DNA from 4 places in the Kitasatospora kazusensis genome. Region 3 is predicted to be linked to each of the others. Evidence: riboswitches for the same ligand, from Rfam matches in the RefSeq annotation. Region 3 holds a riboswitch; each other region holds the start of a gene.
What was found. A riboswitch is a leader RNA that binds a small molecule or an ion and turns the genes downstream of it on or off. The one in region 3 is predicted to bind cyclic di-AMP.

Region 1: another riboswitch for cyclic di-AMP. It lies ahead of ABD330_RS07115 (M23 family metallopeptidase); the one in region 3 lies ahead of ABD330_RS04895 (transglycosylase family protein).
Region 2: another riboswitch for cyclic di-AMP. It lies ahead of ABD330_RS29435 (C40 family peptidase); the one in region 3 lies ahead of ABD330_RS04895 (transglycosylase family protein).
Region 4: another riboswitch for cyclic di-AMP. It lies ahead of ABD330_RS06205 (glycoside hydrolase family 16 protein); the one in region 3 lies ahead of ABD330_RS04895 (transglycosylase family protein).

What each region holds. Positions count from the first base shown of each region.
Region 1 is NZ_BAAANT010000005.1:220,519-227,908, reverse strand. Features, by position in the region: gene ABD330_RS07125 (nucleoside deaminase) at 34-459, opposite strand; gene ABD330_RS07120 (ribosomal maturation YjgA family protein) at 571-981, opposite strand; partial or broken gene ABD330_RS07115 (M23 family metallopeptidase) at 1,159-1,509, opposite strand; cyclic di-AMP (ydaO/yuaA leader) riboswitch at 1,726-1,886, opposite strand; gene ABD330_RS07110 (maleylpyruvate isomerase family mycothiol-dependent enzyme) at 2,212-2,931, opposite strand; gene ABD330_RS07105 (GNAT family N-acetyltransferase) at 3,226-4,512, shown strand; gene ABD330_RS07100 (Prokaryotic metallothionein) at 4,624-4,896, opposite strand; gene ABD330_RS07095 (antibiotic biosynthesis monooxygenase family protein) at 5,050-5,436, shown strand; gene ABD330_RS07090 (hypothetical protein) at 5,557-7,390, opposite strand, start outside.
Region 2 is NZ_BAAANT010000058.1:14,025-21,414, reverse strand. Features, by position in the region: gene ABD330_RS29465 (aminotransferase class V-fold PLP-dependent enzyme) at 1-694, shown strand, start outside; gene ABD330_RS29460 (Lrp/AsnC ligand binding domain-containing protein) at 812-1,093, opposite strand; gene ABD330_RS29455 (rhomboid family intramembrane serine protease) at 1,090-1,896, opposite strand; gene ABD330_RS29450 (hypothetical protein) at 2,058-2,297, shown strand; gene ABD330_RS29445 (NYN domain-containing protein) at 2,497-3,951, shown strand; gene ABD330_RS29440 (C40 family peptidase) at 4,196-5,218, shown strand; cyclic di-AMP (ydaO/yuaA leader) riboswitch at 5,587-5,752, shown strand; gene ABD330_RS29435 (C40 family peptidase) at 5,763-6,851, shown strand; gene ABD330_RS29430 (C40 family peptidase) at 7,095-7,390, shown strand, end outside.
Region 3 is NZ_BAAANT010000003.1:260,400-267,789, forward strand. Features, by position in the region: gene ABD330_RS04875 (sugar ABC transporter permease) at 1-718, shown strand, start outside; gene ABD330_RS04880 (glycoside hydrolase family 13 protein) at 827-2,530, shown strand; gene ABD330_RS04885 (LacI family DNA-binding transcriptional regulator) at 2,532-3,578, shown strand; gene ABD330_RS04890 (hypothetical protein) at 3,736-4,266, shown strand; gene ABD330_RS04895 (transglycosylase family protein) at 4,355-5,545, opposite strand; cyclic di-AMP (ydaO/yuaA leader) riboswitch at 5,551-5,711, opposite strand; gene ABD330_RS04900 (sirohydrochlorin chelatase family protein) at 6,157-7,044, opposite strand.
Region 4 is NZ_BAAANT010000005.1:25,075-32,464, forward strand. Features, by position in the region: gene aceB (malate synthase A) at 1-237, opposite strand, end outside; gene ABD330_RS06170 (IclR family transcriptional regulator) at 430-1,224, shown strand; gene ABD330_RS06175 (NUDIX hydrolase) at 1,301-1,804, opposite strand; gene ABD330_RS06180 (hypothetical protein) at 2,034-2,243, opposite strand; gene ABD330_RS06185 (helix-turn-helix domain-containing protein) at 2,611-3,405, shown strand; gene ABD330_RS06190 (DUF397 domain-containing protein) at 3,398-3,601, shown strand; gene ABD330_RS06195 (antibiotic biosynthesis monooxygenase family protein) at 3,685-3,996, opposite strand; gene ABD330_RS06200 (hypothetical protein) at 4,075-4,536, shown strand; gene ABD330_RS06205 (glycoside hydrolase family 16 protein) at 4,540-5,766, opposite strand; cyclic di-AMP (ydaO/yuaA leader) riboswitch at 5,770-5,941, opposite strand; gene ABD330_RS06210 (hypothetical protein) at 6,230-6,715, opposite strand; gene ABD330_RS06215 (MoaF-related domain-containing protein) at 7,014-7,343, shown strand.

The sequences.
Region 1 (7,390 bases), on a different contig from region 3:
GCGGGCGCGCTGCTGTCCGGGGGAGTGTTCCGCCTACTCGCCGATGTCCTCGTACCAGAGTTCGGGGCGGGCGGCGATGAACCCGGTCATCAGCTCCACGCAGGCCGGGTCGTCGAGCACGGTGACCTCGACGCCGTGTTCGGCGAGCCAGTCGTGCCCGCCGGTGAAGCTGCGGGTCTCGCCCACGACCACCCGGCCGATCCCGAACTGCCGTACCAGGCCCGAGCAGTACCAGCACGGTGAGAGCGTGGTCACCATGGTCGTCCGGCCGTACCCGCGCAGTCGGCCCGCCGCGCGGAACGCCGCCGTCTCGGCGTGCATCGACGGATCGCCGTCCTGCACCCTTCGGTTGCGGCCCCGGCCGAGCAGTTCCCCGTCCGGCCCGAACAGCGCCGCCCCGATCGGGATGCCGCCCTCCGCGAGCCCCGCCCGGGCCTCCTCGACGGCCACCTTCAGCATCTGCTCCGGGTCCAAGGCTGTACCTGCTCTCCGGTCGGCGGGAACGTCGCGGTCCGCTCGGAACGTACCCCGCCGAGCCCGGCACGTACCGGGTGACCGGCCGCTCGGGCGTTACGGACGCGGGCGTGGCAGCCGGGTCGCCGCCGTGTGGGCGAGCCCGCAGCAGGCCGCTCCCACGGCGTACCAGAACAGGTCGGGCGGGTTGAAGGTGGTGCCGAGGACGAGGCGGGCGACGGTGCTGTGCCGGGACAGTTCGGCGGGGAGATCGCTGATCTGGAGGAACTCGACCGCCCAGCTGACGCCGAGCGCCACGGCGGCCGCCGTGACCGGCTTCACCCGGGGCGCCACCAGGACGACCAGGGTGTACACCAGCACGGTGTAGAGCGCGTCACCGGCGTACTTGGCGAAGTCCCCGCCCCCGTCGGCTCGGACGCCGAGCCCGGTGGCGACCGTCATCGCGGCGGCCGCCGCCGCTGCCGCCCGGGTGGCCCAGGGGTGTGCGGCGCTCCGATGATCATTCATGCCGACACTTTAGAGCGACCGGGCCCGGCGGCCCGCAGGTCTCGCCCAGGAAGGCGGCCCGGCCACGCGCCAGGGGCGCGGGGACCGGCGCGAAGCGGAGGGCGCCGTGTCGGCGCTTCCGGTTTCGCGCGGTCTCCCGCGCCCCTGTGGTCACCCCTGTCGTGCAGGGCGGTGGTGTCAGACGGCGACGGCGTGGGCCCGCAGGTAGGCGATCGGGTCGACGTCCGAGCCGTAGTACGGCGTGGTGCGGATCTCGAAGTGCAGGTGCGGGCCGGTCACGTTGCCGGTCGCGCCGGAGAGGCCGATCTGCTGGCCCGCCTTCACGGCCTGGCCCGCGTGGACCTGGATGACGGAGAGGTGGGCGTACTGGGCGTAGTGGCCGTCGGCGAGCTTGATGACGATCTGGTTGCCGTACGCGCCGCCGTTGCCCGCCGTGACGACGGTGCCGTTGCCGACGGCCTTCAGGCTGGTGCCGACGGAGGCGGCGAAGTCGACGCCGGTGTGGTGGCCGCTGGCCCACATGTGGCCGGGGACGCCCCAGGCCTCGGTGATGTGGGTGTTGGTCACGGGGGCGGTGAAACCGGCCGAGTTGACGGCGGAGGCGGCGACGGCCGGTGCGGCCTGGGCGCTCACGGCGCCGACCAGCGGGAGGGCGAACGCGGAGGCTGCCAGCGCGGCGCCGACGCCGATCCGGGCGAGGCGGGGCAGGCGGGTGCGGCTGTGGTGACCCAGTGCGGTCATGGATGTGTTCCTCTCCGACGCCGGCGAGGTGAGCTGTCGGGTTCGGGCTGGAGTTGCCCGGCCGCAGGAAGCGCGGCTTCACCCCAAGCCGTCCGGTGGTACCGGACGGCGACTTACCTGTGGTTCCCCCGCTCCTGCCGTACAGAGCTCAGTGGTGGCCGACGGGCGCCGGCAGGACTAGGCGTTGCACCCGTGGTCTCGCCCGGACAACTGGCCGGGCGGTCGTTGAAGCAAAACCGATCGGGGTGGGCGAAGGCAAGGATGGTGATCGAACTAATCGGCTATTTCCGGCATTCACCAGGAATTCGGTCACTCTCCGGACATATGCCCATGCCGGGGGTGCCCGAACCGGCTACCGGGAGCCACCGCCCGCATCGACGGGCGTGATTTCGGTACCGGTCCGCGCACCCCCGGTGCCGGTCCGTGACCGCCGGGCCGCGCCGCCGTGAGGCTCACCACGTTCGGCCCGGCGGGCCCGGCCGACCGGGGTCAGCCCCGGGAGAACGCGCTCAGGAAGTCCTCCAGCACGGCCAGGTCGCCGAAGGTCTCCAACTGGTCGGCGCCGCGCCGCCTCCAGAGCAGGAGCAGCAGGTCCGAGCGGGTGCCCCGGACGGCCACCGCACCCTTGCCGTGCTCGCGGTCCACCCGCCAGCCGCCGTCCGCCGGACGGATCCACCACTCGCCGGGACCGTCGGTGGCGTGCAGGTGCAGACCGGCCTCGGGCAGGCCCGCCGTCTCCTTCGCGCGGGCGAAGTGGGCGAGGAACTCGTCCACGCCGTCCGCCGCGAGCGCGGGCTCGACCGGTTCGTCCCGGCCGGCGGCGGCCAGGCCGTCCCAGGTGTGGACGGCCTGCTCCTGTGCCATCCGCCGCTGGATGAAGCCGACGTCCTTCCGGTCGGACCAGGTCCAGCGCGGCAGCTCCGGGTCGAGCGTTTCGAGGGTGGCCGCGCACAGTTCGAGGCCCTCGGTGAACCACTCGATCAGCCCGTCCTCCGCCGGGCGCGGCAGCGGGGCGTACCCGCTCGGGTCGGTCAGCTCGCCCGAGCCGACGGCCGTCCAGAACCGGTGCACCGCACCGGTGTGCCCGACCAGGTCGGCGACCGTCCACTCGGGACAGCTGGGCACCGGGGCGGCGAGGTGTCCGGCTGCCGCCTCGGCCAGCCGGGCGCCGTCCCGGCGAAGGGCGTACATGTAGTCAGTTCGGTCCATGGGACTGGACGTTAGCCCGCGTTCCGCTGTGCCGCCGCGCATTTCTGTCCCCGTGAAGGGCCCCGGCCGCAGGCCCGAATGCCCGCTGCACCCCGCTGACCAGCCGCGATTCGTACGGTTTGGCCGCTCCGGTTGTCCGTTCCGGTGCGGGCGGGCCACCCGCGCCCGCCCTTAGCGTTCCCGGCACCAGCAGGACGTCGGCGCCAGCAGGACGCCGGCACGCCGGCACGGCGTCACCACGGCGCGAGGACGGCGTCACCACGGCGCCACCACGGCGCAGGAGAGGCGGGTCCCGTGCAGCAGGCCAACCACGAGTGGCTGATCCACGACTACCGCGAGGACGACCTCGCGGCCGTCGTGCACCTGATCGACACCACGGCCGAGCTCGGCCAGGAGTCGGTCTTCTCCCTCGCCGAGTGCATCACGGCCCTGACCTCGCGTCAGCCGGCCGTGGTGGCCGTCCGCCAGGGGGCGCCGATCGGCGCGGCGCTCGCCCACCTGGCGGGGGACCGCGCCTGGGTGATGCGGATCGCCATCGCACCCGGCTGGCGCGGACGCGGCCTGGCCAGCGCGCTGCTGCGCGAACTGGAACGGCGGCTGCTGGCCCAACGGGTGCGCCGGATCGCGTACGTGCTGCCCGAGGAGGAGCAGCTCGGCGAGGGCCTGCGCAACGCCGGGTACACCCGCCGCCCGGCCGTCGCCTACTTCGAGAAGGCCGAGCCGCCGACCGGGCCCGGCGCCAACCTGCTGGAGGAGTTGGGCGGCAGGCTGCTGCCGGGCGACCTCTGGGACAAGGTCGCGGGCATGGAGGCGGAGAAGAACCTGATCGAGCGCCGGATCGTGCTGCCGCTGGCCGAGCCGGAGCGGGCCGCCCGGCACGGGGTGCGGCCGCCGCGCGCGATCGCGCTGTTCGGGCCGCCGGGCACCGGCAAGACCACCTTCGCCCGGGCCGTCGCCTCCCGGCTCGGCTGGCCGTTCGTGGAGCTGCTGCCCTCCCGGCTCGCGGACGAGGGCAACCTCGCCGCCGCGCTGCGCACCGCCTTCGCCCGGATCTCCGAGCTGGAGCGGGTGCTGGTCTTCATCGACGAGGTCGAGGAGATCGTGCCGGTCCGGGGGGAGGGGCCGCCGTCCGGGATGCACGGGGTCACCAACGAGCTGCTCAAGCTGATACCCGGCTTCCGGGAGGGCGAGGAACGGCTGCTGGTCTGTGCGACCAACTCCGTCCGCTCGCTCGACCCGGCCTTCCTGCGCCCCGGCCGCTTCGACTACCTGATCCCGATCGGCACGCCGGACGCCGCCGCCCGCGCGGCCATCTGGTCCCGTTACGCCGTCACGCGCTCCGACGTCGACCTGCCGGTGCTGGTCGCGGCGAGCGAGCTGTTCACCCCGGCGGACATCGAGCACGCCGCCCGGACCGCCGCCCAGGCGGCGTTCGAACGGGACCCGGGCGCCTGTGAGCCGGACGGGGTCGGCGCGACCACCGCGGACTACCTCGCGGCGATCGCCCGGTGCCGCCCCACGGTGACCCCCGACCTGATCGAGGCGTTCACCGCCGACATCACCTCCCACGCCCGGGTCTGAGCCCCGGGAACGCGACCGCCCCCGGGGCTCGGCCCCGGGGGCGGTCGTCGGTGCGGAGGCTGCCGGGCACCGCTCAGGACGCCCGGCACCGCTCGGGACGTCCGGCACCGCTCAGGACGTCTGGCGCTCGCCCGGATGCACACCGACCGCGTCGCGGATCTGCTCGCCGAGGCCGCCGTCCCGGCGGGCGCAGTTCGCGCAGCAGAAGAACTTGCCGGACACCTCGACCCCGTGGCCGACGATCCGGACGGTGCAGTACTCGCAGCGCGGCGCGAGTTTCTCCATCGCGCACTCGAAGCTGTCGAACATGTAGCTCTCGCCGGTGACCGTCCGGATCTCGAACGCCAGCCAGTAGTCGTTGTTGCACACCACGCAGACCGCCATCGGGCAGGTCCTCTCTGTTCAGTCCGTTCAGCTCGTCTGTTCGGCTCCGCTGTACGCCTTCCCCAGCTGTTCCGAGTCTTCGGCGGGCTCCTCGGGTCGGCAATCGGCGCGCGGCCGAACGGATACTGGAAGGAGCCGCACGAGGAGGCAGCCATGATCGTCCGAATTTGGGAGGCGCACGTCTCACCGCAGCTGGTGGACGAGTTCTGCGACCGCCTGCTGAACCAGTCGCTCCCGGAACTGGCCGGGGTGGACGGCTTCCTCGGCGCCGAGCTGCTGCGCTCGGTGACCGAGGAGGACCACCGGGTCCTGATGCTGGCCCGCTGGCGGGACGAGCGGGCGCTGCTGGCCTACGCCGGGACGATGTGGCGGATCCGCCCGGTCTGGGCGGCCGGCGAGTTCCGCCACCTGGAGCACCCGCCGGTGGTCGCGCACTACACGCCCGTCACACCCGCCACGCCCGTCACACCCGCCACGCCGGTCGTACCCGCCAAGCCCGTCGCGCCCGTCGCCCCCGGCCCGCCCGGCGGGGTCGGCTGACGGCGCCGACCGGGATGACGGCGCCGACCGGGACGCCGCGCCCGGCCGGGACGCCGCGCCCGGCCGGGGGCGGTGCGCCCGCGGCCGGGCCCTGGGGCGCTTCGTCGGTCGGTGAGGTCGTCAGTCGGTGAGGTCGTCCTCGTCGAGGGAGTAGAGGTCCATGGCCTCGGTGGCCTCCTGGTCGCGCTGCTGGGCGCGTAGCGCGTGGACCAGGGCGATCGCCTCCTCCCAGGCCTCGTCCTCCGGGTCGTCGAGGAGCGCCAGGGCCGCGCGGGCGGCCTCCTCGGCGGCGGGCGGGTCGGCCAGGGCCAGGTGGGCCTCGGACAGCAGGGTCAGCAACTCGCCGAGATCCCCCGGATCCCCGTGCCGCTCCATCGCCGGGCGGGCGGCGAGCAGGCGGTCGCGGGCCTCCGCGACCAGGCCCTGCCCACGGAGCAGCCCGGCGGCGGCGACCCGGAACTCGGCGACGGCCGTCAGCAGCCCCGGGTCGTCGGCGTCGCTACCGCTACTGGCACCGGCGCCGGTGAGCGCCGCCACCGCCGCGTCCGCCTCCGCGAGGGTGTCGAGGGCGGCCGGGCCTTCGAAGGCCGTCAGCGCCTCGACGGCGTGCCGGTAGGACTCCAGCTGGGCGCGCGCCCGGCCTGCCGCGCCGTAGCCGCGTGCCGCCAGCAGGTGCTGCTCCGCGGCGTCCGGGTGGTAGCCGTAGGTCCGCGCGATCTCCCGGTGCAGGTCGGGCCGGGACGGCACGCCGGGCACCCCGGCCGTGCCGGGCTCCAGCAGTCCGGACAGTTCGGGCAGCTCCAACAGTTCCAGCAGTTCCAGCAGGGCGGCGCGGGCCGGCTCCTGCTGGTTGTCCTCCAGGTACAGCTGCGCCAGCAGGTAGTGGCAGGCCGCCGTGTCCGCCGTCAGTCCGGCCCGGGCCAGCGCGCGGACCGCCTGCTCGGCGGCCTCCAGCGCCTCCCGCTTCCGCCCGGCGTCCTGGAGTGCGGCGGCGACCAGCGCCTGGCTGCGCGCGGCCGCGGCCGACTCGCCGGCGGCCGTCTGCCGCGCCACCTGCTCGACCAGCTGCCGGACCGCATCCTGTTCGCCGGACGGCAGCCGGCGCTCGAAGACCGAGAGCGGTACGGGGGCGCCGAGCGGACCGGCGGCGAGCCGCTCGGCCAGCAGGCGGCCGTGGTGGTCGTTCCCGTTGCGGGCGTCGAAGCGGTCCGCCAGCAGGCGGGAGCGGGTGCGCAGTTCCTCGGCCAGCTCGGCGACCGTGCGGTCCGGCAGACGCCTGCCCGCCACGGTCGGGAAGCGCAGCCCGCGCCCGCCCTCGCCCCGGGCCTCGAACTGCGTCAGCACCGCTGCCGCCGCCGAGGTGAACTCCAGCTCGTCCAGCGGTGTCGGGACCTGCTCCAGCAGGGGCAGGTGCCGTTCGACCAGGTCGAGGCCGCGCTCGGGGTTGCCGCTGTGCACGCAGAACATCACGTTCTGCGCCAGCTCCGCCAGGTGCTTCGCCTCGCCGCGGATCGCGCGGTAGGCGATCCGGTGCGCCTCGGCGGCGTCCGACCCGCGCCCGGTGTGCAGGTAGGCGAGCAGCAGGTCGGAGTTGATCGCGTGCGGCTGTCGCTCGCAGCCCCCGCTGGTGCGGGCCGGTTCGCCGATCCGGATGGCCTCCTCGTACCGGCCCAGCTCCGTCAGCACCCGTACCTGGCTGCCCGGGACGCAGCCCGAGCAGTCCGACAGGTCGTCCCGGCGGGTGCGGTTCATCTCCTCGTACCAGTGCTGCGCCCGCGCCGGGTCGCCGAGGGCGTGTGCGACGTCGCCGCGGTGCTGGAGGACGGCGTGCATGCTGTGACCGCCGCGCTTGAAGCGCTGTTCCATGTCCTCCAGCAGGGCCAGCGTGCGGGCCAGCGGGACCTCCGGGAAGTCCGACAGCCCGCCGACCATCCACTTGAACTGCCACAGCAGC
Region 2 (7,390 bases), on a different contig from region 3:
CCACAAGCTGTACGCCCCGTTCGGCGCGGGCGTGCTCGCGGGCCGCAGCGACTGGCTGGACGCGGCCGAGCCGTACCTGGCCGGCGGCGGCGCGAGCCGTACGGTGGCCCGCGAGGCGGACGGCTCGGTGGCGGTGGAGTGGCAGACCGGCCCGGCGCGGCACGAGGCCGGCTCCCCGAACGTGATCGGCGCCTACGCGGTCGCCTCGGCCTGCCGGGCGCTCACCGAGGCCGGGTTCGACGCACTGGAGGCCCGCGAGCAGCGGCTGATCGCCCGTCTGACGGCCGGGCTGGCCGAGATCCCCGAGGTCAGGGTGCTCAGCCTGTTCGGGGAGGAGGCCGCCCGGGTCGGCGTGCTCTCCTTCGTGGTGCAGGGCTGGAACAGCTCGCACTTCTCGGCGGCGCTCTCCGCCGAGTACGGCATCGGCGTCCGGGACGGGCTGTTCTGCGCCCACCCGCTGGTCCGCACCCTGCTGGGCGGCGAGGACGCCACCCCGTCCGAGTGCGGCGCGCCGGAGCCCTCACTGCCGGGCGAGCGCAGCCTGAACGCCATCCGGGTCAGCTTCGGGGCCGGCACGCCGGACGAGCACCTGGACCGCTTCCTGACTGCCGTCGGCGAGCTCGTCCGCGATGGTGCGAGGTGGACGTACCGCAGCGAGGGCGGGCGCTGCGTCGCTGACACTCGTCGCAACTGAGCAACGGGCACCCCGCTACGCAGTGCGCAACAGGGTGCCGGTGGCTCTCAGCGGAGCGGCAACGGTCCGAGCCTTCCGATTTCGCGCAGTTCCCCGCGCCCCTGGGGGGACTCCCCGTCAGTCTTCGAGGCCGAGGGCGAAGGCGGCTTCCAGGTCGTGCTGGGAGTAGGTGCGGAAGGCGATCTGGGTCTCGGTGTGCTCGACTCCGGGGACCTTGTTGAGCTTGCCGGGGATCACCGCCGCCAGGTCGTCGTGGCGCCGGACCCGGACCATCGCGACCAGGTCGTAGCCGCCGGTCACGGAGTAGACCTCGCTGACGCCCTCGATGGCGGCGATCGCCTCGGCGATCTCGGGGATCCGGTCGACGCTGGTCTTGATGAGCACGATCGCGGTGATCACTCTGGGGCTCCTGTCCGTGGGGGTCGCCGCCAGCGTATCGGGAGTGCGGTGCCGGCCCAGGCGGCCAGGTAACCGGCGGTGAAGCCGATGACGTGGACGAGGTACGCCACGCCGGGCCCGCCCGAGTGCACCGACCACCACTGCAGGACGAACCACAGGCCCAGCACCAGCCAGGCCGGGAGGCGCAGCGGCAGGAAGAACAGCAGTGGGACGAGCGTCGTCACCCGGGCCTTCGGGTAGAGCCGCAGGTACGCGCCGAGCACCCCGGCGATCGCGCCCGAGGCGCCGACCAGGGCCCGTACCGAGTCGGTGGAGCCCGCCTCGGCCACCGCGTAGCCGTACGTCGCGAGGTAGCCGACGCAGAGATAGAGGAGCAGGAAGCGCACCCGGCCGAACCGCTCCTCGACGCCGGGGCCGAAGACGAAGAGGAAGAGCACGTTGCCCAGCAGGTGCAGCCACCCGGCGTGCACGAACAGCGAACTGAGCACCGACAGCACCGGGATCTTGTGCGGCGCGGGGGAGACCGTGCAGCCCGGCACCACGGGGGGCAGCTCGGCGAGCTGACCGGCCGTCAGCGGCCGGCCGCCGATCAGCTCGGCGGGGACGGCGCCCCAGCGCTGCTCGTACCGCTGCTCGGCGCAGACCCGCGCCGGGCCGGTGCCGTAACGCGGGTTCAGCCCGAAGCTCGGGCCGGTCAGCAGGACGAGTGCGCCGAGCGCGATGAGCCCGAGGGTGACGACCGCCGGCCGGCCGGGCGGGCCGGTGTCCCGGGTGGCGGGCTGGTCGAGGACGGGAGTCACCATGCCTGCGAGCATTCCTCGGGCCGCCGGGCCTGACACCGTGTTGTCCTGCAAGCGGGTGAACGCGGTGAGCTCAGGACCGGTGGACGGCGGTTCACCGGCAGGCAATAGGCTTGGCGCATCCAGACCTGTCCGGACCTGGGTGACAGCCGAGAGGAACCCCGATGACCATCGCCATCCCCACCGCTGAGACCCGCTGGCGCTGCACGCTCTGCGGCAACCTGACCCGCTTCGACGTGACCAGGTCCTCGCGGGTGATCGAGTTCCTGCACTTCGACCTCGCGGGCGAGTCCAAGGTGGAGGAGACCGAGGTGCTCGCCGAGACCGTGGAGTCGGTGCGCTGCCGCTGGTGCAACGCGGTGGACCAGGTCGAGCTGGTGGACCGCCCGGGCTCCGAGGAGTAGCAGCCGGAGTGTGGCGTGGTCCCGGGTGGGGCACGGTACCCGGGACAATTGCAGAGAGCGGTGTGTTTGAGGGCAGCGGCAACCGGCCGTACGGACCCCGCAGAGCAGAATCGGAGCCGAGGACGTGGTGGACGCAGCGAGGGGGCCAGCCGAGCCGCAGGGGCAGCCGCCCGCTGAGCCGCAGGCCGGGCCCGGTCCGATGCCCGGGGCGGTGCCCCCGGACGCCCCTGAGGCGGCGGCCGGTGCTCCGGTGGCCGACGCCCCGGCAGGGGAGAACACCGCAGGGGAGGCTCCCGCAGGGGAGGACGCCGCCGGGCAGCCCGCCCCGGCGCAGCCCGCCGCGGCCGAACACCTGGACCGGCCGCTGCCCGAGGGCGTCCGCCGCCGGGTGGTCGGCATCGCCGCCGACGCGCTCGGCGGCCTGGCCCCGGCCGACCTGCCGGCCTCGCTGCGCCAGTACGCCAAGTTCACCCCGGCCCGCCGGGCCAAGTACGCGGGCACCGCGCTGGCCGCCGCGCTGGAGTCCGAGCCGGCGTTCCGGGTACGGATAGCGGAGCGGCTGCGCCTGGGGCAGCCCGACCTGGTCAAGGCGCTGGAGGCGGGTACCGTCCCCGGCGCCGCCGACCCGATGGACGTGGCCGCCGCCGCCTACCTGATCCGCCCGACGGGCTGGAGCCGGCTGGTCGCCGAGGCGGGCGAGCTGGTCGAGCGGGCCGGGGCCGAGGGGATGGCCGCCGAGGCCACCCGGCTGGTGGAGAAGCTCCAGGCCGAGCTGGCCGAGCTGCGCTCGCAGGCGCGGGCGGACCTGGAGCGGCAGCGGGTCGACGCCGAGGGCGTCCGCCGGGAGGCCGACTCGCTGCGCAAGAAGGTCCGCAGCCTGGAGAGCGACACCCGCCGGGCCCAGGCGGAGGTCCGCAGGCTGCAGTCCGAGCTGGACGCGGCCAAGGCCTTGACCGCCGCCGAGCGCAGCGCGGCCGAGAGCGAGGCGCGGCGGCTGCGGCACCGGGTCTCCGAGCTGGAGACGGCGTTGGAGGCGGGCCGCCGCTCGGCCCGTGAGGGCCGTACCGTCGAGGAGATGCGGCTGCGGCTGCTGCTGGACACCGTGCTCCAGTCGGCCCAGGGCCTCCAGCGGGAGCTGGCGCTGCCGGTCTCCCAGCTCCATCCGGCCGACCTGGTGGAGGCCGTGGTGCCGAGCTCCGCCTCCCCGCACGACGTCGCCCGCCGGGCGCTCGCCGAGGACGACCCGGCCCTGCTGGACCAGCTGCTGGCGATCCCTCAGGTCCACCTGGTGGTGGACGGCTACAACGTCACCAAGACCGGCTACCCGGCGCTGCCGCTGGAGCAGCAGCGGATCAGGCTGCTCGGCGGCCTGGCGATGCTCGCCCAGCGCACCCAGGCCGAGGTCACCTGTGTCTTCGACGGCCAGGACCTGGACGTCCCGGTCATCATGGCACCCCCGCGCGGGGTGCGGGTGCGGTTCAGCCGTACCGGCGAGACGGCGGACGAGCTGATCCGCCGCCTGGTCCGGGCCGAGCCGCAGGGGCGTCCGGTGGTGGTGGTGTCCGCCGACAAGGAGGTCGCCGACGGTGTCCGCAAGGCGGGTGCCCGGCCGGTGGCCTCGGTCCTGCTGCTCAACCGGCTGGCCCGGGCCTGAGTGCGGGTCTCCGGGTCCGCCCTCCATCTGCCGGTCGGCCTGAACCGCGGGAATTCTTGACGGCTGTTCAAGGACAGCCGTGGCGATGCTGTGTCCGTCCGGTGAATCCCGCCGGGAGTCGGTGGTTCGTGACGGGAGGGGAGTGGCGCGAGCCTGCCATCGTCACCTAGGGTCTGGCGTCAAACCTATTTTCCGGACAGTCGCCCGAACGGGGTCGGTCCAGCAGGAAGAAGGAGCAAGTCCCTTGGCCTCCCACCGCCGTCCCAAGCAGCCGAGCCGTGCACGGGTCACCGTGCTGACTGCGGCCGCCGCGACCGCGGTCGCCCTGTCCGCCCAGGTGAGCGCGCACGCGGCGCCCGCCAAGCCGTCCACGGACGAGGTCAAGGCGCAGATCGACAAGCTGACCCAGGACCAGGAGCAGGCCTCCGAGGTCTACGACGGCGCCAAGGAGCGGGCCGACCAGCTGCGCCAGCAGGCCGCCCAGCTCCAGGACCAGGTCGCCCGCGGCCAGGACCAGATGACCCAGCTGGAGGTCGGCCTCTCGGCCGTGGCCGGTGAGCAGTATCGTTCCGGCGGCATCGACCAGTCGGTCGCCCTGATGCTCTCCGCCGACCCGGCGAACTACCTCCAGCAGGCCTCCAGCGCCGACCAGATCACGGCCACCGAGGCCGAGACCCTGAAGTCGCTGAAGGACCAGCAGCGCCGGCTCGACCAGGAGAAGCAGGAAGCCGCGGACGTGCTCGCGCAGCTGGACCGCAGCACCCAGACCCTGAACGACGCCAAGTCCCAGGTCCAGCAGAAGCTCCAGCAATCCCGGACTCTGCTGAACTCGCTCAGCGCCGCCGACCGCGCCGCGGTGGTGGGCGACCGGGCCTCGCGCAGCGACGCCCGCTACGACCTCGGCAGCCTCCCGCAGCCGGGCGGCTACGCCGGTGCCGCCGTGGCCGCCGCGATGAGCCGACGCGGCGACGCCTACGTGTGGGGGGCCACCGGCCCGACCACCTTCGACTGCTCGGGCCTGATGCAGTGGGCGTACGCGCAGGCCGGTGTGTCGATCCCGCGCACCTCGCAGGAGCAGGCCACCATCGGCACGGGCGTCACGCTGGCCGAGGCCCAGCCGGGCGACCTGGTCATCTTCTTCAACGACCAGCACCACGTCGGGATGTACATCGGCAACGGCCTGGTGGTGCACGCGCCGAAGACCGGTGACGTGGTCAAGGTGATGCCGGCGGACACGCTGACGATCAGCACCATCCGCCGGGTCTGAGCCGGTCCTCTCCCGCCGTCCCGGCAAAGCGGACATTTGCCTACGGTTCGCCGCAACTGACGCACGATGACACCGATGGGCCCGTCGAGACGTCCTGTGATCCGGGACACCCTCGACGGGCCTGTCCGCTGTCCGGGGGCTGAGGATTTGTCAGCCCATCGTGCGGATTCCGTCACACTCGGTCGCTCCTGCCGGAAAAACTGGCTCATATTCAGAGTTTTTTCTGACAAGGATTTGAACCGATCACGGGTTGGTTACTAGGGTCATGGTTCGAACCACCGCACGGTCGATCACCCAGCCAGGGTGACGGCGGTGGTTACCGCCGAGTCCGAGAAGCAGCACGGCAGCTCGACTGCCGCACCGGGAGACATCCGGGGACGCTGTGTATCGGAGCCGGGGAACCACGTTCCTCGGGGTGAATCGGCGCCAGGTCGACGACCGCCGCAACTGGGCGGACGTCGGTGAGGCGTCGTAGGGCATCTCTTCCAGCCCGAACCCGTCAGCTCACCCGGTAGGCGGATGTAGGAAGAAGGAGCCCGCCTCCGTGGCGTCCCATCGTCGTCCCAAGCCCGCCAGCCGCACCCGCGTCTCGATCATGACCGCGGCCGCGGCCACCGCCGTGGCCCTGTCCTCGCAGGCCGGCGCCCACGCCGACCCCGCGCCGACCAAGGACCAGGTCAAGGCCCAGGTCGACCAGCTGCACCTCCAGGCCGAGGCCGCCACCGAGAAGTACGACGGGGCGACCGAGAAGGAGCAGACCCTGCAGAAGCAGGTCAGCACCCTCCAGGACCAGGTGGCCCGGCAGCAGGACCAGGTGAGCACCCTTCAGAGCAGCCTGGGCGCGCTCGCCGCGGAGCAGTACCGCAACGGCGGCATATCGCCCACCGTGCAGCTGATGCTCTCCAGCAGCCCGGACTCCTTCCTCACCCAGGCCGGTTCGCTGGACCAGCTCGGTGCCTCGCAGGCCGACGCGCTGAAGACGCTCAAGGGCGAGCAGGCCAAGCTCGACCAGGAGAAGGCCGAGGCGCAGCAGAAGCTCGCCGAGCTGGACTCGACGACCAAGAGCCTCAAGGCCGACAAGGACGACGTCCAGGCCAAGCTGGCCCAGGCTCAGGCGCTGCTGAACTCGCTGACCCAGCAGGAGCGCGACGCGCTGGCCCAGGCCGACGCCAAGGCCGCCGCCGACTCGGCCGCCGCCGCCAAGGCCGCGTCCGCCGCCGCCTCGACGGACCGGGCCTCGCGCAGCAGCTCCCGCCCGGACCTCGGCACCACCGCCCCGGCCGGCTCGTACGCCGCCACTGTGATCGCCGCCGCCGAGAGCAGGATCGGCCGTCCCTACCACATGGGCGACACCGGACCGGACTCCTTCGACTGCTCGGGCCTGATGCTGTGGTCGTTCGCCCAGGCGGGTATCTCGCTGCCGCGCACCTCGGAGGAGCAGTGGCACGCCGGTACGAACCTCGGCACCGACCTCTCCGTCGCCCAGCCCGGTGACCTGATCATCTTCAACGGCGGCGGGCACGTCGGCCTGTACGTCGGCGGCGGCCAGGTCGTCCACGCCCCGCACGAGGGCGCGTTCGTCCGCTACGAGACCGCCAGCTACATGTCGGTCACGGCCATCGTCCGGATCTGACGCCCGTTCGGCCCCTTCGCGTCTGCTCGCAGGCCCGGCTTCCCCACCTCGGTGTGGGGGCCGGGCCTGCGGCGTTTCCGGCCGACCGGCCTGGTGTCCGATTAGTGGTCAAATATTCGATGTTGTAGGCGTTTGGACTAGATCGCCGCGACTCGCTAACGTCTGCCCCCGGACCTCCGTGAGGACGACCGCCCGGCCCGGGCGGCGGCGGCGGTCCCGCCGCAGGGATGGAGCCGTCGCCGGATGCCGATGAACCGCCGTTCCCCGCTGCCGGGCGTGAACCGGCTGGCCCGGGCGCTGGTGCTCACCGCGGCCGCCACCAGCGCGCTCGGTCTGGTGGTCGGCGGCGGCGCCGCCCAGGCCGCCCCCGGGGCGCCCGCCGAGCCACCGTCCAAGAAGGACGTCAAGGCCCGGGTCGACCAGCTCTACGACGAGGCCGAGCAGGCTTCGGAGAAGGTCAACAAGGCCGCGGAGTACCAGAAGCGGCTGCAGGGCGAGACCGACGCGCTGCAGAGCGAGGTGGCGGCCGGCCAGGACGA
Region 3 (7,390 bases):
CAAGATGGACTACCTGCACCCGGGCGGGATCTTCGGCAAGGCGACCTTCTCGAACTACTCGAAGGTGCTGTTCCACACCGACTTCTTCACCTGGTTCGGCAACTCGGCGATCGTCGCGGGCGGCACCACCGTCTTCGGCGTCCTGACCGCCGCGACCTGCGGCTACGCGGTCTCCCGGATGCGCTTCGCCGGCCACCGCCCGCTGATGTGGACCCTGCTGGTGACCCAGATGTTCCCGGTCACCGTGCTGATGGTGCCGCTGTACGGCATCCTGTCCGACCTCAAGCTGCTGGACGGCTACCTCGGCCTGATCCTGGTCTACTCGACCACCACCGTGCCGTACTGCGCCTGGCTGCTGAAGGGCTACTTCGACACCATCCCGGTGGAGATCGACGAGGCCGGCCGGGTCGACGGGCTCACCCCGTTCGGCACCTTCTGGCGCCTGATCGTCCCGCTGGCCCGGCCGGGCCTGGCGGTGGCGGCGTTCTACTCCTTCCTGACCGCCTGGGCCGAGGTCGCCTACGCCTCGACCTTCATGCTCAGCTCCGGCAAGTACACCCTCGCCGTCGGCCTGCAGAGCTTCGTCAGCCAGTACGAGAGCCAGTGGAACCTGATGGCCGCGACCTCCGTGCTGATCGCCCTCCCGGCCGCCCTGGTCTTCTACCTGGTGCAGCGGCACCTGGTCTCCGGCCTGACGGCCGGCGCGGCGAAGTCCTGACGCAAGCGCCGTCCGCCAACCTCTCTGCTCCCACTTCTGTTACCGCGCACCGGCCCCGCCCGTACCCGGGCGGCCGGGACGACACCTAGTCCCCAAGGGATGACCGTCATGACCCAGAACCTGGCCTCCTCCTCCCGGCCCGCCGCCGACTCGGTCCACGCGAAGACCGGCGAGTCCAGAGGCTGGTGGCGGGACGCGGTCATCTACCAGGTGTACCCGCGCAGCTTCGCCGACTCCAACGGCGACGGCATGGGCGACCTGCCCGGCATCCGCAGCCGCCTGCCGTACCTGCGCGACCTGGGCGTGGACGCCGTCTGGCTGTCCCCCTTCTACGCCTCCCCGCAGGCCGACGCCGGGTACGACGTCGCCGACTACCGCGCGGTGGACCCGATGTTCGGCAACCTGCTGGACGCCGACGCGCTGATCCGGGACGCCCACGAACTGGGCCTGCGGATCATCGTGGACCTCGTCCCGAACCACTCCTCCGACCAGCACGAGTGGTTCCAGCGCGCGCTGCGCGAGGGCCCGGGCTCCGCGCTGCGCGAGCGCTACCACTTCCGCCCCGGCAAGGGCGTCAGCGGCGAACTGCCGCCCAACGACTGGGAGTCCATCTTCGGCGGCCCGGCCTGGACGCGCTCCGCGAACCCGGACGGCACCCCCGGCGACTGGTACCTGCACCTGTTCGCCCCGGAGCAGCCCGACTTCAACTGGGAGAACCCGGCCGTCGCCGACGAGTTCCGCTCGATCCTGCGGTTCTGGCTCGACATGGGCGTCGACGGCTTCCGGATCGACGTCGCCCACGGCCTGGTCAAGGCCGAGGGCCTGCCCGACATCGGCGGCGGCGACCAGCTCAAGCTGCTCGGCAACGACGTGATGCCGTTCTTCGACCAGGACGGCGTGCACGAGATCTACCGCAGCTGGCGGCAGATCCTGGACGAGTACCCGGGCGAGCGGATCGGCGTCGCCGAGGCGTGGACCCCGACCGTCCAGCGCACCGCCAACTACGTCCGCCCGGACGAGCTGCACCAGGCGTTCAACTTCCAGTACCTGGGCACCGCCTGGGACGCCGCCGCGCTGCGCGAGGTCATCGACGTCTCGCTCGACTCGATGCGCCCGGTCGACGCCCCCACCACCTGGGTGCTCTCCAACCACGACGTCACCCGGCACGCCACCCGCTTCGCCAACCCGCCCGGCGGCACCCAGATCCGCACCCCCGGCGACCGCGAACTCGGCCTCCGGCGCGCCCGCGCCGCCACCCTGCTGATGCTCGCGCTGCCCGGCTCGGCCTACGTCTACCAGGGCGAGGAGCTCGGCCTGCCGGACGTCACCGACCTGCCCGACGAGGTCCGCCAGGACCCGTCCTTCTTCCGCCAGGCCGGCCAGGACGGCTTCCGCGACGGCTGCCGCGTCCCGATCCCGTGGTCCGGCACCGAGGCCCCGTACGGCTTCGGCCCGACCGCGGGCGGCCCCAGCTGGCTGCCGCAGCCCGCCGAGTGGGCCGCGCTCAGCGTGGAGGCCCAGGCCGGTGACCCGACCTCCACCCTGGAGCTCTACCGCAGCGCGCTGACCGTCCGCCGCGAGCACCCCGCGCTCGGCGCGGGCACGGCCGTGACCTGGCTGGACACCCCGCCGGAGGTGCTCGCCTTCCGCCGGGACAGCGCCGAGGGCTCGTTCGTCTGCACCGTCAACACCGGCGCCGAGCCGGTCCGGACGGCCGCACCCGGCCACGTCCTGCTCGCCTCCACCGAGGTGGTCGTGGTGGACGGCGAGACGGTCCTGCCGGCCGACAGCGCCATTTGGTGGGCGGTCTGACATGGGTGCAATAGGCTCTGGGATCGTGACTACGGCGCGACTCTCGGACATCGCGGCGCAGGCGGGGGTCAGCGAAGCGACCGTCAGCCGCGTCCTCAACGGCAAGGCTGGCGTCTCCGCCACCACGCGGCAGACCGTGCTGGCGGCACTCGACGTGCTCGGCTACGAGCGGCCCACCCGGCTGCGGCAGCGCAGCGCGGGCCTGATCGGGCTGATCACCCCGGAGCTGAGCAACCCGATCTTCCCCGCGCTGGCCCAGGTGATCGAGCAGGTGCTGAGCCGGCACGGCTACACGCCGGTGCTCTGCACCCAGACGCCGGGCGGCTCCACCGAGGACGAACTGGTGGAGATGCTGGTCGAGCGGGGGGTGGCCGGCATCGTCTTCGTCTCCGGCCTGCACGCGGACTCCACCGCCGACCACGACCGGTACGCGAAACTGACGGGCCGTCAGGTGCCGTTCGTGCTGATCAACGGGTACAGCGAGAAGATCGCCGCGCCGTTCATCTCGCCGGACGACCGGGCCGCGATGTGGATGGCGGTGCAGCACCTGGTCGAGCTGGGCCACGAGCGGATCGGCCTGGCCGTCGGCCAGCGCCGGTACGTGCCCGTCCTGCGCAAGATCGAGGGCTTCACGGCGGCCGTCCAGGCGCTGCTGCACAAGACCCCCGAGGAGGCCGAGGGCCTCGTCCACCACACGCTGTTCAGCGTGGAGGGCGGGCACGCGGCGGCCGGCGCCCTGCTGGACAAGGGGTGCACGGCGATCGTCTGCGGCTCCGACATGATGGCGCTCGGCGCGATCCGCGCGGTCCGCCAGCGCGGACTGGCCGTCCCGCAGGACATCTCGGTGGTCGGTTTCGACGATTCGCCGTTGATAGCGTTCACCGAACCGCCGCTCACCACCATCCGCCAGCCGGTCGAGGCGATGGCCACCGCCGCGGTGGACGCCCTGCTCGAAGAGGTGGGCGGCAGCCCGGGCCAGCGCGCCGAGTTCATGTTCCAGCCGGAGCTGGTGATGCGGGGCTCCACGGGCGCGAACCCGAAGCAGTAGGCAACCGGTCGGCCACAACAGGGGCGCGAGGAACTGCGCGAAGTCGGAAGGGCACAGGTCCGCACCTTCCGGTTTCGCGCAGTTCCTCGCGCCCCTGTTGTGGTTGACGCCTCGCTGCTGGGCTGCGGGTCGGTCGTGCGGGTGTGACGATCGGATCATGAGACGTAAGCAGACGGGGGAGACGGAACCGCGCCTCGACGGGCGTAAGCGGTTGCTGCTCGGCGGCGGGCTGCTGGTGGTGCTGGTGGTGGTCTACCTCATCCTGGCCGCGACCATCCCGCGCTGGTGGTCGCAGCGGGTCGGGGACGCGGTCGGCGGCCACCTGGGGACCGGGCTGGTCCTCGGCCTGTGCATCGGCATCAGCTGCACGCTGCTGCCCTTGATGGTGGCCTGGATCGGGCTGCGCAAGCGGCGGACCTGGAAGGCCGTCGCCGCCTGGCTGTCGCTCGCGGTCGTCCTGGCGCTGCCGAACCTGTGGACGCTGGGCGTCGTGGTCGGCGGCGGCAGCGGCGCGCACGCCGGCCGGCGGGTGATGGACGTGAACGCGCCCTGGTTCCGGGGCGCCTCGCTGGTGGGCGCCGTCATCGCGGCGGTGGCCTTCGCGGGGTTCCTGCTCGTCACCCGGTCGCGGCGCCGGGACGCCGTGCCGACGGCGGAGAAGCCCCCCGCCGGGGTGTCCGGCGGGTGAGCGGCCCACGCCAGGGCCGGACAGGCGGGTGCCCCCGGAGACGACCAGTTCTCCGGGGGCACCAGGTGCTGCGGGTACTACCGGGGCGTCAGACCCGGCCGGCGAAGTCCGGGGCCCAGTTGCTGATGGACTCGGTCTTCACACCGGCGCTCGGGTTGGCGGCCTCGACGTACTCGCCGTTGCCGACGTACATGGCGACGTGGTAGACGCCCGAGTTGCTGCCGTTGTTGGACCAGAACAGCAGGTCGCCCGGCTGCAGGCTGTCCAGCGAGACGCGGGTGGTGGCGTCGGCCTGGTCGGCGGCCACGCGGGGGAGCGAGATGCCGGCCTGGCGGTAGGCGGCCTGGGTCAGACCCGAGCAGTCCCAACCGCCGTCGCTGGTGCCGCCGTAGACGTACGCCTGGCCGAGCTTGGACTCGGCGAAGGAGATCGCGGCGGCCTTGCTGCCGGTCGCGGCCGGGGCCTGGGCGGCCGCCGGGGCAGCGGCGACGGTGCCGTTGCGGTGGGCGGAGGTGGTCCGGGTGGTGGCCTTCGGCGCGGCGGGCTGCTGCGGGGCGGCCTGGGCGGGAGCCTCCTGGGCCGGCGCGGCGACGGCGACGTTGCCGCCGAGGCTGAGCTGCTGGCCCGGGTAGATGACGTCCGGGCCGGAGCCCAGCTGTGCCTTGTTGAGGTCGTACAGCTTCTGCCAGCCGCCCTGGACGCTGTTCTTCTGGGCGATGGTGGAGAGCCAGTCACCGGCGACGACGGTGTACGACTTGTCCGCGACGGGGGCGGCGGCCGGGGCCGGAGCCTGGGCGGCGGGGGCGGACTCCGGGGCAGCCTGGGGGGCGGCCTTCGGAGCGCTGTGCCGGGTGCTCGGAGCGGCGGCCTTGGGGGCCGGGGCGCTGGAGCCGGTGTCGACCTGGGCGGCGGCGCCGCCCTTGGTCAGCCCGCCCTGGATGGAGCAGACCGGCCAGGCACCGGGGCCCTGGTCGGCGAGCACCTTCTCGGCGACCGCGATCTGCTGGTCCTTGGTGGCCTGGTTGGCCTGCGAGGCGTACTGGGTGCCGCCGTACGCGGCCCAGGTGCTGGAGGTGAACTGCAGGCCGCCGTAGAAGCCGTTGCCGGTGTTGATGCTCCAGTTGCCGGTGCTCTCGCACTGGGCGACCTTGTCCCAGGTGGAGACCGGGGCGGCCGAGGCGACGCCGGCGGTGAGGCACGGGATCGAGAGGCCGAGGCCGACCACGCCGGTGGCGGCGATCAGACGGCGGGTGCGCTTGGTGGCATTGATGGGCAGCATGAAAAAGCGTTCCTCTCCCACGCCTGCGAGGTGAGCTGTCGGATTCGGGCTGGAGTTGCCCGGCCGTGCTGAGCACGGCTTCACCCCAAGCCCGGTCGCGGTCCGAGGACCGCTGCCGGGCGACTTACCTGGTTCCCCCGCCCCTGCCGTGGTGCGTTTCTGCGTGCCAGTCCGTCCGGTGGCAGGACTCGGCGTCCCGGATGAACTGGGTCCGTGTGACCACGAACGGGAGCACGTTAGACAGACTTAAGTTGAAACCGCAAATACCTGTGACGGCGCTCACAGATCATTTTCGAATCCCTCATGATCGGAATCTCGCGGCCCACTTGATCAAATTCGATCGGATTCGAGCATTTCCGGTTCGGATTACCGGAACTGTCCGCGTTTCAGGTTCCGGCGGCACGGCCGAGGGGTGCGTGGAAGTCGGTCGACCACGAAGCATCGGAGGATGCGGTCCGGCCGGCGGCCAGGGCCGAAGGGCCCGGGACGGGCGGGCCGAAGGGGCGGGAGGGACGGGCCGTAGGAGAGGGGGCGGACGGGCCGGAGGAGAGGGGTGCCCGAACGCGAGAGGGGCCCCGGAAAGGGGCCCCTCGTCGTGCGGCGGCGGCAGGTCAGCCGGCCGGCTGCTCCTCGGTCTCGGCCGGGGCCTCGCCGGGTGCCGGGAGGTTGAGCGCGGCCAGGTAGGTCGAGGCGATCAGCTGGCCGACGGCCTGGTAGGTGCCGATCGGCGCGGCGCTCGGGCAGCCGGTCTCCTCGGCGGCCTGGGCGAGCAGCTCCGGGTCGGCCTCGGGGCCGATCACCAGGGGGGCCAGCGCAGGGCGCTCCGAGCCGGTGGCCCGCAGGTGGTCCACGGCGGCCGCGACCGAGCCGGGCACGTCCAGGGCGGCCGCCACCACGGGCACCGCGAGACGGGCGGCCAGCAGGACGCCGGTGATCCCGGCGGCCGTGGCGGCCTCCTCGCCGCCGACGGTGGTCAGCACCACGCCGTCGGCAGCCGTCGCGATCGCGAACAGCCGGGCGCGGTCGGCCCGGGCCAGACCCGCCTCGGAGAGCCGGACGTGCACCGCCTCGGCCAGCAGCGGGTGCGGGCCGAGCACGTCGGTGACGGTCGTACCGGCCTCGGCGGCGAGCTGCCGCAGGTCCGTCAGGAAGTCGTGCGGTCCGGCCAGCAGCGGCACCAGGACGGGCGCGGGCTGCCCCGCGGCGGCGGCCTGGGCCAGCAGGTCGGCCACGGTGGGCGCGTACGGGTCGTACTCGGCGTCGGGCGCCGCCAGGTAGGCGGCGGCGGCCTCGATGCCGGGCTGCTCGCCGCGCACGACGGAGAGCAGTTCCTCGACGACCGGCCGCGCCTCGGGCCCGGCGGTGGCCGGGACGGCCAGCACCAGGGCCGGGGCCCCGGTCGGGACCTCGGGGCGCTCGGGGCGGCGGTGGCGCCCCCGCGCACGGGAGCCTGGGGTTCGGACGGGCAGTGGCGCGCCCGGAATGGCTGCGGTGCTCATGGCGGAGATCGTAAGACATTGGGAGGCCCTGCCTGCAGTCGGATCCCGGTCCGGCGGGTTGGGGCCCGCAAAAATGCGGATATTTGCCCCCAAAACACACCCGTGACCTGCTGACACTCCGTCTCGTCGACCCCGCCGTCCGGGGTCCCGCCGGGCCGGAGTGACGTGCCTCACAGTCGTCCCGGCAGGTGACGGACCGTGAGCCGAGTCGATCGAGGTCAAGATCGACGCGCCGCCGCGCTGTCTGTACAGGGCGTCATCGAAGTACTTGGGATTTGACCTGTTATGTCCGCTTACGGGTCGTCAACTGTGGTTGTCCGTAAGGAGATACAGGCTCGTGACAGTG
Region 4 (7,390 bases), on a different contig from region 3:
GAGGGTGCCAGCCGCGGCGATCTCCGCGCGGCGGGACTTTCGTCGGGTCAGGAGCTCCTGGCGTCGGCCTTCGAAGGCACGGTGGAGACCGACGACGAAGGCGACCGCCTCCGGCGTGAGCACCTCCTCGGCGCGGGCGACGCGCGGACCGGCGACAGTGACGACCGGAGCGGCGGGAGCAGCGCCTGGGGGTACCCCCGGCCGGAGGCTGGGGGCGGGTCCCTGATCTGCAGCCATGGACAGGACACTCCTTGCACGGTATGAGCCAGCGAAGGAAGTTCCGGTGGGAACTTCCTTGATCTGAAACCCGCCTACCGGTGGGTTTCGTTCTGTAAGGTGGAGAGTAGTTTCCGCGATACAGAATTTCAACGCTTTGTTGAGATTGATCGCTGGGACTCTACTCCTCCCCCGACAGCGAAGGGAACGCCGGTGTCCAGCACCCCCGCCACAGCACCCACCGGAACCGACCGGGCCACCGGCGGCGTGCAGTCCGTCGAGCGCGCCTTCCAGCTCCTGGAGGCGCTGGCCGACTCCGGCGGCGTGGCGACCCTGAGCGAGCTCTCGGGCGTCTCGGGTCTGCCGATGCCGACCATCCACCGCCTGATTCGTACCCTCGTACAGCAGGGGTATGTCCGCCAGGACACAGCCCGTCGGTACACACTCGGCCCCCGGCTGATCCGCCTCGGCGAGACCTCCGGGCGCCTGCTCGGCAGCTGGGCCCGCCCCTTCCTCGCCGAGCTGATGGAGGCCACCGGCGAGACCGCCAACCTGGCCGTCCTGGAGGGCGGCGAGGTGGTCTACGTCGGGCAGGTCCAGTCGCGGCGCTCGATGCGGATGTTCACCGAGGTGGGCCGCCGGGTGCAGCCGCACTGCACCGGCGTCGGCAAGGCCCTGCTCGCCCAGCTGCCGGAGGACGAGGCCCGCGCGGTGCTCGGCAACCAGCCGCTCCAGGCCCACACCCCCTACACCGTGACCGACCAGGGCCGGCTCTTCACCCAGCTGGCCCAGGCCCGCGAGTCGGGTTACGTGGTCGACGACCAGGAGCAGGAGATCGGCGTCCGCTGCATCGCCGTCGCCGTCCCCGGCGCACCCACCCCGACCGCCCTCTCGGTCTCCGGCCCCGAGGCCCGCATCCGCGCCCTGGAGGAACAGGCCGGCAGCGCGGGCCTGGTCCCCGTGATGCGGGACATCGCCACCCGGCTCGGCCAGGTCCTGGCGCCGTAGCGCCCCCGCACCGCCCGGAGGCCGGCCCCGCTGCGAACGGGGCCGGCCGGGGCCGGTCTGCTCCGGGGATCCTGGGCTACGCGGCGAGGGCGCCGTCGACCAGCAGGGCGGCCGACCCCTGGACGGCGTACCAGGCCAGGGCCTCGCTGATGCGCAGCAGGTCGCGGTGGGCGCAGACTGCGGAGAGCTTCTCCGGGGTGGTCCAGCCGGAGCCCGGCGGGTCCGGATTTCGGGCCTGGGCCTGGGCTGTCCGGGCTGCCTGGTCGTGCGTCAGCCGTACGGCGAAGACGAAGGCGTACCCCTCGCGGCTGCCCGTGGACGGGGCGGCGGGCGAGTAGTCGACGGCGGCGAGGTCGGCGCCGGTGAACGGCAGGGCGATCCCGAGCTGCGCGGCGACCAGGCGGCGGACGGTGCGGTGTGCGGGTTCGTCCTGTCCGGCCTGCCCGCCGGGCAGCCGCCGGTACGGACCGCCGGCCGCATCGAGCAGGAGCACCCGCTCGTCGTCCGGGTGGACCAGTACGGCCTGGCCGGCGATCCGCCGGGGCGGCGGACTCGTGAGGGACGTTCGACCCCGGGTCATCCGGCTAACTCCGTTCGGTTCTCAAACAGCTGCGCGCGGAGCCGGACCCGCTGGACGTACCGCCCGGCCCGCTCGAAGCCGGTCAGGCAGTACGGGAGGGTCACCAGCCCGCTGTCCGCCGGGATCTGCGGCCCCGGAGCGACAAGCGTCTGACGGTCGCAGCAGACGCAACGCCCAAGCTGCCACTGGTGGTTGGGCGGCAGCGGGACGGGTGACAGTGCGGGCGCGGTCATCCCCGCCGCCGCATGAACGGCCCGGAGGCGCTTGCGCAGACCATGACCAGCGGGCATGCGGTGAACATGAACAGCATGACCCGGGTCGAGAAGCTCGCGCCGTCACCGAGCGGCAGCATCACCAGCAGCCCCGCACCCACACTCACCACGACGGTAACCGCCGTGGCGATCAACAAGCCGGCCGAAGAGCTGCGCCGGGGGCTCACTGCTCCACTCCACTTCCACTGCTGCCTGTCACCGCGAGCAGGCTCCGGCACCGGGCGCACGAACAACCTTCGTACGCCTGCGGGATGAGACCGGTCGCCCGCCGGGAGAGCTGGGGGTCGTAGTCGTCCAGCGGCGACCAACTCGCGGGAAGCCCAAGGGAACTGAGGGCCCGCTGCGTCATCCTGGGCCGAGAGGCGGCCGGGGTGGCCGGGGTGTTCTGAGCGCTCACTGCGCCCCCTTCCGTCGTTCTGTGTATCAGCATCGGCACACAGAGCTACGATCGGAAGCGTTTGAACTCTCCAGTTCCGGTGACTTTAAATAGGGGCGATCTTGAACCGTCGGACACTTGATCCAACGTCATCCCCCTTGGCCGCACTCTCTGTTCAACTTCGCAGGTCCAGAGAAGGGCGCAATCTGACTCAGGTCGAACTTGGCAAGCTTGTTCGCTACTCCAACGTGTACATCTCGAACGTCGAGACGGCGAAACAGGCTCCGAGCTTAAAGTTCGTAACGCTGGCCGACCAACACCTGGGGACCGACGGCGCTCTGACGCTCTTGTGGTGGAGTTGGAAGAACGGCGCCCTGATTCCAGGCTTCGCCGAGTACACCCCCAAGGAACGAAAGGCCATCGCCATAAGGCTGTTCGAGACGGACATGGTGCCGGGCATCCTTCAGCATCCGGAGTACGGCAGTGCCTACGAGTCGGCCATCGTGCGACGCGGCGAAGCCACGAAAGCACAGGCGGAGGAACGCCTCAGCCTCCTGGCAGTGCGACAGCGCAAGTTGGACCAGCCAGCGGCTATCCATGCCGTCCTGGATGAGGGAGTCCTACATCGCCCCATCGGGGGCCCGATCGTCATGACGAAACAGCTCAGCCACCTGGAACGGCTCAGCGAACGACCCAACGTACTCCTACAGGTTGCGCCCTACCGACTCGCGGAAGATCGGCCGTTGTCCCACGCGGTGACCCTGCTCACCCTGCCGAACCGAACCATGGTCGGTTACACGGAGACACTCCAGAGGGGGTACCTGGAGCAGGACGCCGAGACAGTTGCCGGCTGGGCCGGAAAGTACGATCGGCTCCAGGTGGACGCACTGAGCCGGGCCGACAGCCTGGCCGTGATCCGTGAGGTACGGAAGGAACTTGAGACCCATGGTTGACCTATCCGGCGCCCCCTGGCGCAAGAGCACGCACAGCAACGGCGGAGGCGGCTGCATCGAGGTTGCCGACGGTTTCCCCGGCGTGGTCCCCGTCCGCGACTCGAAGGACCCCGAGGGCCCGGCGCTGGTCTTCCCCGCCGACGCGTTCGCCTCGTTCGTCGCTGCGGTCAAGGCCGGCGACTTCGGCAGCGTCTGACCGGAAGAGTCGGCGAGACCCCGCTACCCCGTTCGGCGTAGCGGGGTCCTGGCGTTTTCCCCGGGTCGGGCCGGTGTGGGGCGTCAGCCGAGGGCGAGTGCTCCGACCTGGGCGGCTGTCACCTGGAAGACGGTGAGTTCCGGCTCCGCGCCCACGGCGCGGAACAGGCGGGGGGCCGCTGTCAGCTTCGGGTCGGCGCGGACGGCCTCCAGGGCGGCCAGGTCCCGCCAGAGGCTCTGTACCCGCCAACGCCCGCCGGGGCCCCGCAGCAGTTCCGTCCTGATCAGCCCTTCGGGGAGCGGGCCGGCCACCAGCTCCCGGTAGGACGTCACCAACTCCGCCTGGCGGTCGGTCGCGACCACGGCACTGACCTCGCTCAACACCTGTCCGGACATCGTCCTCACCTCCGGATTTCAGGCTACGCCGCTACGTTGGGTATGCACATCAGTACCTGACGCAGACAGGTGAGGACCATGCTCCGAGCAACGATCGCCGTGGCCGTGACCGTGGCAGTCGGCGCCACCCTGGGCGCCGCACCGGCCAAACTCCCCTCCGACTCCGATCTGGCCGTCGTCCGGCTCGATCCGGCCCCGGCCGCGCCGGGCGGCAGCACGACCGTGCACGGCTTCGTCGCCAACCTGGGCCCCGACCGGACGGCCTCGCCGTTCACCGTGCTGATCGACGTACCGGCCGGGTTCACCCTCCTGGCCGCGTCCTTCCCCACCGACTGCGTGACCTCGGCCGCCGGGCACCTGGTCCGCTGCACCTTCCCGCCCGGGCTGCCGTGGCTGCGGACGGCCACCGTGCTCGCGCCCGTCCAGGTGGGACGCGACGTGCCCCACGGCACGGTGGCCGAGGGGCACGTCAGGGTGTTCGGGCTGGACGACCGTCACCCGGAGAACAACAGCACGCCGTTCTCGCTCACGGTCAGCTGACCGTCAGCGGTAGACCCGCACGTAGTCGGCCTGCATGGTGATCGGCGCGGAGCCGGCCGGGCCCGGGTGGTACTGGCCCGCGCCCACCGACAGGTTCAGGATCAGGTACGCGGACCAGTTGCTGCCGACGCCGTGGCCGTCGGAGTACACCTTGACGCCGTTGACGTACCAGTCGACGGAGTTCGCGCCGTAGTAGGTGCCGATGGTCACCCACTGGTCGGGGGCGACGGCGCCCGCGTTGGTGTAGTAGTTCGAGCCGGACGTGACGTGGTTGGTCAGCTCCAGCAGGTTGGGGTTGTCGGGGTGGTACTCGAAGGAGTCGATCTCCCCGTTGCCGTTCTTCCAGGTCCACAGGGCGGGCCAGGCGCCGGAGCCGGCGGGCAGCTTGACCCGGGTCTCGGCGTAGTCGCCGGTCTTGACCTGGAAGCCCTCCTTCGAGCCCTCGGTGGTGAGGAAGCCGGTGTCCCAGGCCTGCTTGCCGTTCTCCAGGGTGTGGCTGGACGGGGTCGCGGTCAGGGTGGCGACGCCGCCCGAGACGCTCACGTTGTTGGTGTTGAGCCAGTCGAGCTTGTTGTCGTCCGGGTTGTGGTTCCCGTACTTGTACGAGGTGCTCTGGTTGCCGACCCAGCGGTCGCCCCAGCTGATCGAGCTGTTGAACTCGTCGGACCACGTCAGCGACTTGCCGGGGACGGGCGACCCGGTGGTCGGGGTGGGCGCGGGCGCCGGAGCCGGGGCGGGGGCCGGAGCGGGCGTCGGCTTCGGGGCGGGCGCGGGCGTCGGCTTCGGCGCGGGAGCCGGGGCCGGAGCCGGGGCCGGGGCTGGGGTGCCGTTGGAGACGGTCAGCTGGCGGGCGGCGAGGTTGTGCCACTGGCCGGCGTTGTCCTGCCAGAAGCCGAACTGGGTGTACGTCCCGGCCGGGAGGGTGCGGGCGCCGGTGGTGATCGTGACACCGGTCGGGCAGATCCGGACGTTGGAGTGGTTGCCCGGGAAGTCGAGGTTGTGGCCGGCCGCGTCACGGATGCCGACACCGACCGTCTTGGCGGTGAAGCAGGAGGTCGAGTGCAGCGTGAGGCTCGCCGTGGTGGCGGTGCCCGCGGTCATCGAGGTCGGGGTCAGCCGGTCCTCGCTGACGCCGGTGGCGGCGCTGGCCTGGCCCACGAGCGGGACGGTGACCAGGGCGGCGACGCCGGCTATCGCGCCGAGGCGCGCCGGGGAGGCAGAAATGCGCATGGAGAAGGTCCTCTGCGACGCCTGCGAGGTGAGCTGTCGGGTTCGGGCCCTGAGGAAGCCCGGCCGCCTGGGGAGCGGCTTCACCCCAAGCCGTACCGCGACCCACGAGCGGGCACGACGGTACGGCGACTGACCTGGTTCCCCCGCTCCTGTCCGTGTTCGGTGGTCGAGTGCCCGCCGGCGGGTGGACAGGACTCGGCGTCCCGACGGCAGGGTCCGCACAAAGCGGACATCCCGTGCAGGCTAGCCAGCTTGACCATGATCGAACAACGAGACGTCTCTCACATCGCACAGCCCGCAGCCGGGCGACCGCAGGGGGTCAGCGAGCGTCCGTACGGTCACCCCTGGCGGCCGACCACAGCAGACAAGTCCCTTGGGCACCAACCGAGTTACCAGCAAGTAGGGCGGCCCGCAAGAATCCGTACGCCCGGCGGGACCCTCGTGGGCACAGCCGCGTACCGGCTCAGTTCGCGGCGTGCATCGCGGCGGCGGTGATCACCCCGCCGACGACCGTGAACGTGCCGGTGAAGACCGTCACGGAGCCGTCGGTGTGGGTCGCGGTGACGCTCTCGGTTGCGGCAAAGCCCGAGACGAAGCTCTGGTAGTCGGAGCTGACGTTGCTGCCGCCCAGCTGCCAGGCCCGGCCGTAGTCGCGCGCGTCGATGGCTGCGACGTACGCGAGGACGACCGAGGCCGGGTCCTGGGAGGCGGCGGAGGCCGTGGTGCTCGGCGCTGCCGAGTCGGTCGCGGGCGGCGGGTCCGAGGTCGGCGACTCCGTGCTCGGGCTCGGGAGGGGTGACGGGGAGTCGATCCCCGGGGAGTCGTCGGGCGAGTCGTCCGGCGAAGGGCCGAGGGACGGATCGGGTGACGGGTCGAAGGTGGCGGAGCCGCTGCCGCCCGGGACAGAAGCCTTCGAGGGGATGGGATGTGACGGATGATCAGACGACATCAGGTGAACCGATACGCCGACAGCGGCGACAGCGGCCACCGCGAACACGATCCCGGCGGCGAGCAGCACCGGGCTGCGGCGGCCGCCCCCGGGTCTCGAACCGCGTCCCGGACGTGGCGTCGCCCGGGTCGGGAAGCCCGGCTCCGCGTCGGGTCCCGGCTCGCCGGGCGGCCGACGGCACCGGTGGACGCCCCCGGAAAGGAGCGGCTCACCGGGGTGCCGTTCGGATAGGTTGGTGGTCAAGGCCGGAGCCTCCGGCCGTCGCCACCAGGACGAGCCAGACGAGGAAGCCCCGAAGATGACCGCGCCCCTGCCAGGCTTCGCCGGACGCACCTACCTGTTCCAGGTCGACAACGGCGCCGCCTTCCGCAACGCCTACTCCGCCGACGGGACGCGGCTGCGCTGGGAGGGACTCGGCGAGTCGGCCGGCCAGTGGGAGGACGTCGGCCTGCACGTCGCCCACGTCGGCCCGGAGCTCTACTTCGTCAGCTGGACGGAGGCGAGCGGGATCACCGTCAGCCACGTGATGGACCTGGCCGCGCTGACCGTCCGGGTCTTCTGGACGTACGAGGGCGAGGGCGGCCGGGTCGGCGAGCTCCACACCGGCACCCTGGAGCCCCTCGCCTGAGGAACTTCCCGGACGACCGCCGGGGCGCCCATCCGGGCCCCGGCGGC